Regions from separate parts of the Methylobacterium sp. 1973 genome, predicted to be linked through region 2. Evidence: predicted binding sites of a transcription regulator. Region 2 holds the regulator's gene; the other holds the start of a gene.
What was found. Region 2 encodes LexA, which represses DNA repair genes until DNA is damaged. Its sites were predicted from a motif close to TGTTCNNNNTGTGTTCNG; they were not measured.
Positions count from the first base shown of each region.

Region 1 (3,887 bases), on a different contig from region 2:
GAGCGCCAGGGTGAGGTCGGAGATCAGCTGGTTGGCGCCGAGCTTGTCCCGGCTCGCCGAGGCGACGTTGAGGATCTTGCCGCGCAGGGGCAGGATCGCCTGGGTCGCCCGGTCGCGGGCCTGCTTGGCGGAGCCGCCGGCCGAATCGCCCTCGACGATGAAGATCTCCGAGCCGGCGGTGCCGGCGGCCGAGCAATCGGCGAGCTTGCCGGGCAGGCGGAGCTTGCGGGTGGCGCTCTTGCGGGCGACCTCTTTCTCCTGGCGGCGGCGCAGGCGCTCCTCGGCCCGGTCGATCACCCAGTCGAGCAGCTTGTTGGCCTGGGCCGGGGAGGCGGCGAGCCAATGGTCGAAGGCGTCGCGCACCGCCGTCTCGACGATGCGCTGGGCCTCCACGGTGGCGAGCTTGTCCTTGGTCTGGCCCTGGAACTCGGGCTCGCGGATGAAGACCGAGAGCATGGACGCGCAGGTCGCCATGACGTCGTCGGTGGTCACCGCGGTCATGCGCTTGGCCTGGTTCACGCGCTCGGCGTGCTCGCGCAGGCCCCGGAGCAGGGCGACCCGCAGGCCGGCCTCGTGGGTGCCGCCCTCGGGCGTCGGGATGGTGTTGCAGTAGGAATGCGAGAACCCGTCCTCGGCGACCATCCAGGCCACCGCCCATTCCAGCGACCCGTGCGAGCCCGGCTTGGTGATCTTGCCGGAGAACATCGCGTCGGTGACCAGCTCCTTGCCGTCGATGTCGCGGGCGAGATAGTCGCGCAGGCCGTCGGGGAAGCGGTGCACGGCTTCCGCAGGTACGCCCTCCAGCCCCTCGAGGAGGGCGGGGGCGCAGCGCCAGCGGATCTCGACGCCGCCGAACAGGTAGGCCTTCGAACGCGCCATCTTGAACAGGCGGCGCGGGTCGAATTTCAGCGAGCCGAAGATCTGCGCGTCCGGGTGGAAGCGGACCCGGGTGCCGCGCCGGTTCTGCACCCGGCCGATCAGCTCCAGCGCGCCCTGCGCGTGGCCCCGCGAGAAGGTCTGGCGATACAGGGTCTGGTTGCGCGCCACCTCGACCTCGAGGAGGTCGGAGAGCGCGTTCACCACCGAGATGCCGACGCCGTGCAGGCCGCCCGAGGTCTCGTAGACCTTCGAGTCGAACTTACCGCCGGCATGCAGCGTGGTCATGATGACCTCGAGCGCCGACTTGCCGGGAAATTTCGGATGCGGGTCGACCGGGATGCCGCGGCCGTTGTCGGTGACCACGAGGGCACCGGTCTCCTCCAGCTCCACCTCGATGAAGCTGGCATGGCCGGCCACCGCCTCGTCCATGGAGTTGTCGATCACCTCGGCGAAGAGGTGGTGCAGCGCCCGCTCGTCGGTGCCGCCGATATACATGCCGGGGCGGCGCCGGACCGGCTCCAGCCCCTCCAGCACCTCGATGTCGGAGGCGGTGTAGCCGGAATCGGGCTCGGCCGCTGCGAGCGCCGTCACGGAGGCCGTGGCATCCAGGCGCCGTCGCGGCTCCGGCGCGCGAGAGGGGGCTGTCGAGGCGGCCGCCTTGCCGCCCGGTCCGAACAGGTCGCGGGCCGGATCGCTCACGCGCGGCCTCCGCGGGCGCGGCGCATCGGCCGGCTCGGATTCGCGCAGACGGGTCTTGGGTCGTGGAGCATGCGCCTTCATCCCCGCATGATAGCGGAACAAAACGTAAACATCAAAACCGTTCGCCCCCAGGCGACGCGGCCGCACCATCGCATGCTGCGGCGCCGCGAGCGAGGGCCGGAACCGCCCCGACCCCCGAGGGGGCCAGGCGGCCCGTCATCAAGACGTTGCACAACGATGGGTTAAGGCTTTCCCGTGACCAGCCTGTTCGACCTCCGCAGGCCGCCGCCGGAACAGACCGGGACGATCGACGTTGACGGCGGAGATAAATCTTGACCGTGGTCAGGGAGCCGCAGCCCATGAGCGATGCCGCGATCGAGGCCCGCCGCCTCACGTTGATCCGCTTCGAGCACGCGGCCGGCGCCGCCTTCGGCTGCGACGACGACGCGGCCGGCGTGCCGCCCGGCCGGGCGCTCATGAATTCCACCACGATCGCGCTGGCGACCTTCGCGACGGCGCTCGCGGCAACCATCACCTACCTCGTCTGAACCGGGCGGCCGGACCCGGAAACCGGGACGTGCATCCCGTTCTCCGCGTCGGTCTGCCCCTGTCCCCCACCGCTGCCGGGAGAGCAGCGCAGGACCGCGTGCCCGCCCTGGACACGGACCGGCGCGGCTGACGCGCCTTGCACCCGGCGAGCGGGTGAAGGCCGCCTGGACCTGTCTGCGTCAGCCGGCGCCCGTCTTCTTGGCCGCGGTCTTCTTGGCGGCGGGCTTCTTCGCTGCCGTCTTCTTGGCCGCCGGCTTGGCGCCGCTCGCCGCGCGCGTCGCGGTCTTCCGGACAGCGCCCCGTTTCGCCGGCTTGCCGCCGCCCGAGGCACGCTTGGCGTTGACCAGGGCGATCCCCTCGTCGAGCGTCAGCGCCTCGGCGCTCATGGTCTTCGGCAGCGTGGCGTTCACCTCGCCGTCGGTGACGTAGGGGCCGTACTTGCCGGCCTTCACCACGAGGTCGCGCCCGCTCGCCGCGTCCGTGCCGAGCGGGCGGCCGGGATCGGCAGCCGGACGGCCGCGGCCGCCGCCCTGCTCCTTGGCGACGATCAGGTCGATGGCGCGGTTGCCGCCGATCTCCAGCACGTCGTCGTCCTTGCCGAGATTGGCGTAGGTCTTCCCATGCTGCACGTAGGGCCCGAACCGGCCGAGATTGGCCAGGATCGGCTCGCCGGTCTCGGGGTGGCGCGCCACCTCGCGGGGCAGCGCCAGCAGCGCCAGCGCCTTCTGCAGGTCGACCGCCGAGGGACTCAGCCCCTTCGGCAGGGAGGAACGCTTCGGCTTCTCCGCCCCCTTCTCGGTGGAGGCCTCACCGAGCTGCAGGAACGGCCCGAATCGGCCGTCGCGCAGCGTCACCGGCAGACCGGTGGCGGGATCGTCGCCCAGCACCCGGACGCCCGGCTGGCCGCCCTCGGCCGAGGAGCCGTCCCCCTCGCCCTCGACGCCCGAGGCTGAGAGCTGGCGGGTGTACTTGCACTCGGGATAGTTCGAGCAGCCGATGAAGGCGCCGAACTTGCCGAGCTTCAGCGACAATTGTCCGGTCCCGCAGACCGTGCAGGTGCGCGGGTTCGAGCCGTCGCCCTTGTCGGGGAAGATGTGCGGCCCGAGGAGGCCGTTCAGCGCCTCCAGCACGTCGGTGACGCGCAGCTCCTTGGTCTCGCCGATCGCCGCGGAGAAATCGCGCCAGAAGTCGCGCAGCACCGCCCGCCAGTCGATCTCGGCATTGGAGACGCGGTCGAGCTGCTCCTCGAGGTCGGCGGTGAAATCGTACTCGACGTAGCGCCGGAAGAAGCTCTCCAGGAAGCCCGTGACGAGCCGCCCCTTGTCCTCCGGCTGCAGCCGCTTCTTCTCGATCTTGACGTATTCGCGGTCGCGCAGCGTCTGGAGCACCGCCGCGTAGGTCGACGGGCGGCCGATGCCGAGTTCCTCCATGCGCTTCACGAGGCTCGCCTCGGAATAGCGCGGCGGCGGCTCGGTGAAGTGCTGGGTCGAGCTGATCCGCTCGCGGGTGAGCGGGTCGCCGGCCTTCATGGGCGGCAGGCGGCGGCTCTCCTCGTCCTCCTCGTCGTCCTTGCCCTCCTGGTAGAGGGTCAGGAAGCCGTCGAACTTCACCACCTGGCCGGTGGCGCGCAGGTCGATCTGGCGGGGGCCGACCTTCGCCGTGACATCCACGGTGGTCCGCTCCAGCTCGGCCGATTCCATCTGGCTCGCCATGGTGCGGGTCCAGATGAGATCGTAGAGCCGGGCCTGCTCGGGCTCGAG
Region 1 covers NZ_JBEPLA010000008.1:288,682-292,568, forward strand. The annotation lists gene parE (DNA topoisomerase IV subunit B) at 1-1,578, opposite strand, end outside; gene ABIC70_RS17800 (hypothetical protein) at 1,938-2,126, shown strand; gene topA (type I DNA topoisomerase) at 2,307-3,887, opposite strand, start outside.
Region 1: the regulator LexA is predicted to act here: its motif matches at 1,673-1,690, upstream of parE (DNA topoisomerase IV subunit B).

Region 2 (3,887 bases):
CCCGATGCCGGCGATGCCGGAGAATTCCGTGACGATGGCGCCGATGCCGGCGACCACGAGGCCGCCGTACGAGATCCAGGCCCAGACCGGCCCGTAGCGCTCCCGGATCAACGCGCCGTGGCCGCGTCCGGTGGCGGTCCCGAGCCGCACCGTCAGCTCCTGGACGACGTACAGGATCGGCACCAGCAGGATCTGGAGGAGCAGGAGCGAATAGCCCCAACGCGCCCCGCTCTGGGCCGCCGTGATGAGGCTTCCGACATCCGTATCGGCCAGCATCACCACGAGTCCGGGGCCTGCGGCCTTGAGGTAAGCGGACAGGCGAGGCAGGGAAGCGCTGGGCACGGCTCGGGAACAGTCCCGCGCACGGCCGGTTCCGGCGGGCGCCTGCGGCGTTTTCCCGGGGCAGGCGGGAGGGACATGTGATGGCGGAGAGCACGGATCGGGGCTCCGGCTGGAGCCTGCAGGCGACCGCCGTGCCCGACGGGGTGCGCCTGGAACTCGCCCTGGCCGACCTCGGCGGCGCGCCGGTCACCGCCGCGATCGTTCTCGACCGGGCGGAAGCCCGGGCCTTCGCCCGCGCCCTGCTCGCCGCCGCCGGCGACGCGGCGGAACGGACCTTCCCGAAGCCGGGCGCCTGACGGCGCGCCGCCGGTCGGTCAGCGGGCCAGACCGGGATTGCGGCCCGGCAGGCGGGGGACCACGGTGCCACGCTTCTCGATCGGCGTGTCGCAGGCGTAGGCGAACTCGGTCTTCAGCGGATCGAACACGGTCTCGCCGGTGATCCGGCAATCCTCGCGCACGGTCTCGTCGAGATAGGCCCGAGCGGCGGTGCGGAAGCGCTTCACCCGGGTGGCGTCCGGCTCCGGATCGATCCGGGCCTCGCTCAGGTTGCAGCCGGTATATTCGCGCAGGGCGTTCGAGACGATCAGCATCCGGCGCATCTGCCGGTTGTCGTAGACCTCGTAGGGCTCCTTGCAGCCGATCGTCACCACCTGGGGGGTGAGCGCCACGTAGTTCCGCGAGATGTAGGAGAACCCGGTGGTGCAGCCGGCGAGGCCGAGGGCGGCGAGGCCGAGGGGCAGCAGAGCTGCGGGTCGTCGCATCCTCGTCATCCCAAGAGGGTCCCAGCCCGCGGCCCGGATCCGCCGCCTTCCCGGCGGGGCGCCGCGGTGCATTGAAACGGCTCCGCTTGCGCCGTCAATGCGTTTCTCGACCTTGCTCCCGCGAGCGCGGAGCGACGCGCCAAGCGTAGCGGTGCCGCCCTTGCGGAACACTTGCGGAACGTTTAACCTGTTCGTGATTTGTTTCAGAGACCGTCACGGGGCGGTCTGCCAAGCCGCGAGTCCCCCTTCGATGCTCACGCGCAAGCAGCTGGACCTCCTGCGTTTCATCCAGAGCCGGATGCAGGAATGCGGCGTCCCGCCGTCCTTCGACGAGATGAAGGACGCCCTCGACCTCAAGTCGAAATCCGGCATCCACCGGCTGATCACGGCCCTGGAGGAGCGCGGCTTCCTCCGGCGCCTGCCGAATCGGGCGCGCGCCATCGAGGTGATCCGCATTCCCGAGAGCCTGAGCCAGACGGTCCCATCTTCGGCCCCATCTTCGGCCCCGGCCGAGCCGCGCCGTTTCACCCCGAGCGTGGTCGAGGGCGGCAAGTCCAAGCATCCGCCGGCCCCGGCCAGCACGCGGATGATCGACGACGCCGGTCGTGCCATTTCGATCCCGGTGATGGGCCGGATCGCCGCCGGTACGCCGGTCTCGGCGATCCAGAACCAGAGCCATGCCATCACCCTGTCGCCGGATTTCGTGGCCGGCGGCGAGCACTATGCCCTGGAGGTGCGCGGCGACTCGATGGTCGAGGCCGGCATCCTCGACGGCGACCTCGTGGTGATCCGCAAGCAGGACACGGCCAATACCGGCGACATCATCGTGGCGCTGATCGACGACGAGGAGGCGACGCTCAAGCGTCTGCGCCGCCGCGGCTCCTCGATCGCCCTGGAGGCCGCCAACCCGGCCTACGAGACGCGCGTCCTCGGGCCGGACCGGGTCCGGATCCAGGGCCGCCTCGTCAGCCTCGTCCGCCGCTACTGAAGCGGCTCGGCCGGCGCGTTGCCGGGGGCGAGGTCCCCGCCCGACGCATCGGTTTCCGGAGGCGTTGTCGCCCCGTCGTCAGAGGCGCGGGCCTCCGCGGAGGGCGCGGTGACCGGTTGTGGTGATCCCGGCCCGTGTTCCGAGCGTGGTCGCCAGGGCACGGCGCGGCCATCGGCCCGGGCGTGACGGGCGACGAAGCTCTCGCCGTCGGACCTGAGGGCGACGGCGCCCTGGGCGGCCAGGACGCGCCGGTCGATCACCAGGGGGCCGGTGCAGGACGGTGGGGCCACGAGGCCCGTGATCAGCACCGCGGCGCGGGCGCAATCCTCCGGGAAGGCCCGCCGGTCCCGGACCAGGGCGACCGCCCGTCCGTCCGGCAGGCGCGCGGTGCATCCGAGCCGGTCACAGCGGCCGCTGCCCGATCGGACGATCAGTGCCCCGGCTCCCCGTCCGTCGCCGTCCGCCTTCAGCCATTGTTCGAGAACGAAGCCGGACGGGCTGCCGAGGGCCGCGAGCCGTCCGTCCGGCCCCCGCACCGCGGCCCCCGCACCCTGCCGATCGACATAGAGGTCGTAGCGGTCGGGTCGGGCCGCGACGACGAGTCCGAGCAGGATCGGCGGCACGGCGAGCCAGCGCAGGCGGGAGGCCGGTAACGTCGCGAGCAGCAGGCCCGCGGTCAGCAGGAACAGCGCCGCGGTGCCGAAGGCCGGTACGACCACGATGGCCCGCTCGAACCCGGCGATCCAATGGGAGACGGCGAGCATGCCCCCCACCGCCTGACCCATCAGCCACCAGATCGGGCGGTCGAGGGCGAAGGGATAGGCGAGGATCCCGATCACCGCGGAGGGCATCACCACGAGGGAGACGAGCGGCAGGGTCAGGGCGTTGCCGACGAGGCCGAAGGGCTGGATCGTCTGGAAATGGTAGGTGGCGAAGGGCGCGGTCGCGACCTGCGCCACCAGGGTCGTGGCCAGGGTCCCGGTGACCGCCGAGAGGCCGCTGCCGACGAGCCGACCGAGCCGGCCCGCCCCGTGGCGCACGAACAGCCGCCCGTCGATCAGCCGCGCGCAGGCGATCAGCCCGGCCACGGCGCCGAAGGACATCTGGAAGCTCGGGCCGAGCAGGCCCTCCGGCTCCCGGGCCAGGGCGATCAGCGCCGCGAGGGCGAGGTTGCGCATGGACAGGGCGGGCCGGTCCACCAGGATCGCGCCCAGCATGATCAGGGTCATGATCAGCGAGCGCTCGGCGGCGATGTCCCAGCCCGAGAAGGCGCAGTAGGCGGTGACGCCGACCATGGCGAAGCCGGCCGCGATCTTCTTGATCGGCCAGAGGAGCGCGCAATGGGGGACCAGCGCGAGCAGCGCCCGCACCAGCCAGAACACCACGCCGGCGGCCAGCACCATGTGGAGGCCCGAGATCGACACAACGTGGTAGATCCCGGCGGCGCGCAGCGCATCGTTGGTCGCCGGGCCGATGAGGCCGCGCTTGCCGGTCACCAGGGCCGCCGCCACCGCGCCCGCCTGGCCGCCGGCGGCCTCCGCGATCCGGCGGGTGAGCCCGTTCCGGGCCGCGTCGAGCGTGGCGGCGAGCCGCAGGCGGAGGGGCGGCGGCTCGGTCGGCGCCCGGATCGTGACCGCCCCGACCAGCGAGCCCACCGCGCCGATCCCCTGGAAGTAGGCGTCTCGGGCGAAATCGTAGCCTCCGGGCCGGGCCGCCTCCGGGGGAGGCAACAACCGGGCGGTGGCGGCGACGACGTCCCCGGGAAGCGGGGTCGGCGTCTTGCGGAATGACACCCG
Region 2 covers NZ_JBEPLA010000002.1:586,269-590,155, forward strand. The annotation lists gene ABIC70_RS06800 (NRAMP family divalent metal transporter) at 1-342, opposite strand, end outside; gene ABIC70_RS06805 (hypothetical protein) at 423-638, shown strand; gene ABIC70_RS06810 (hypothetical protein) at 657-1,103, opposite strand; gene lexA (transcriptional repressor LexA) at 1,354-2,091, shown strand; gene ABIC70_RS06820 (ComEC/Rec2 family competence protein) at 2,085-3,887, opposite strand, start outside.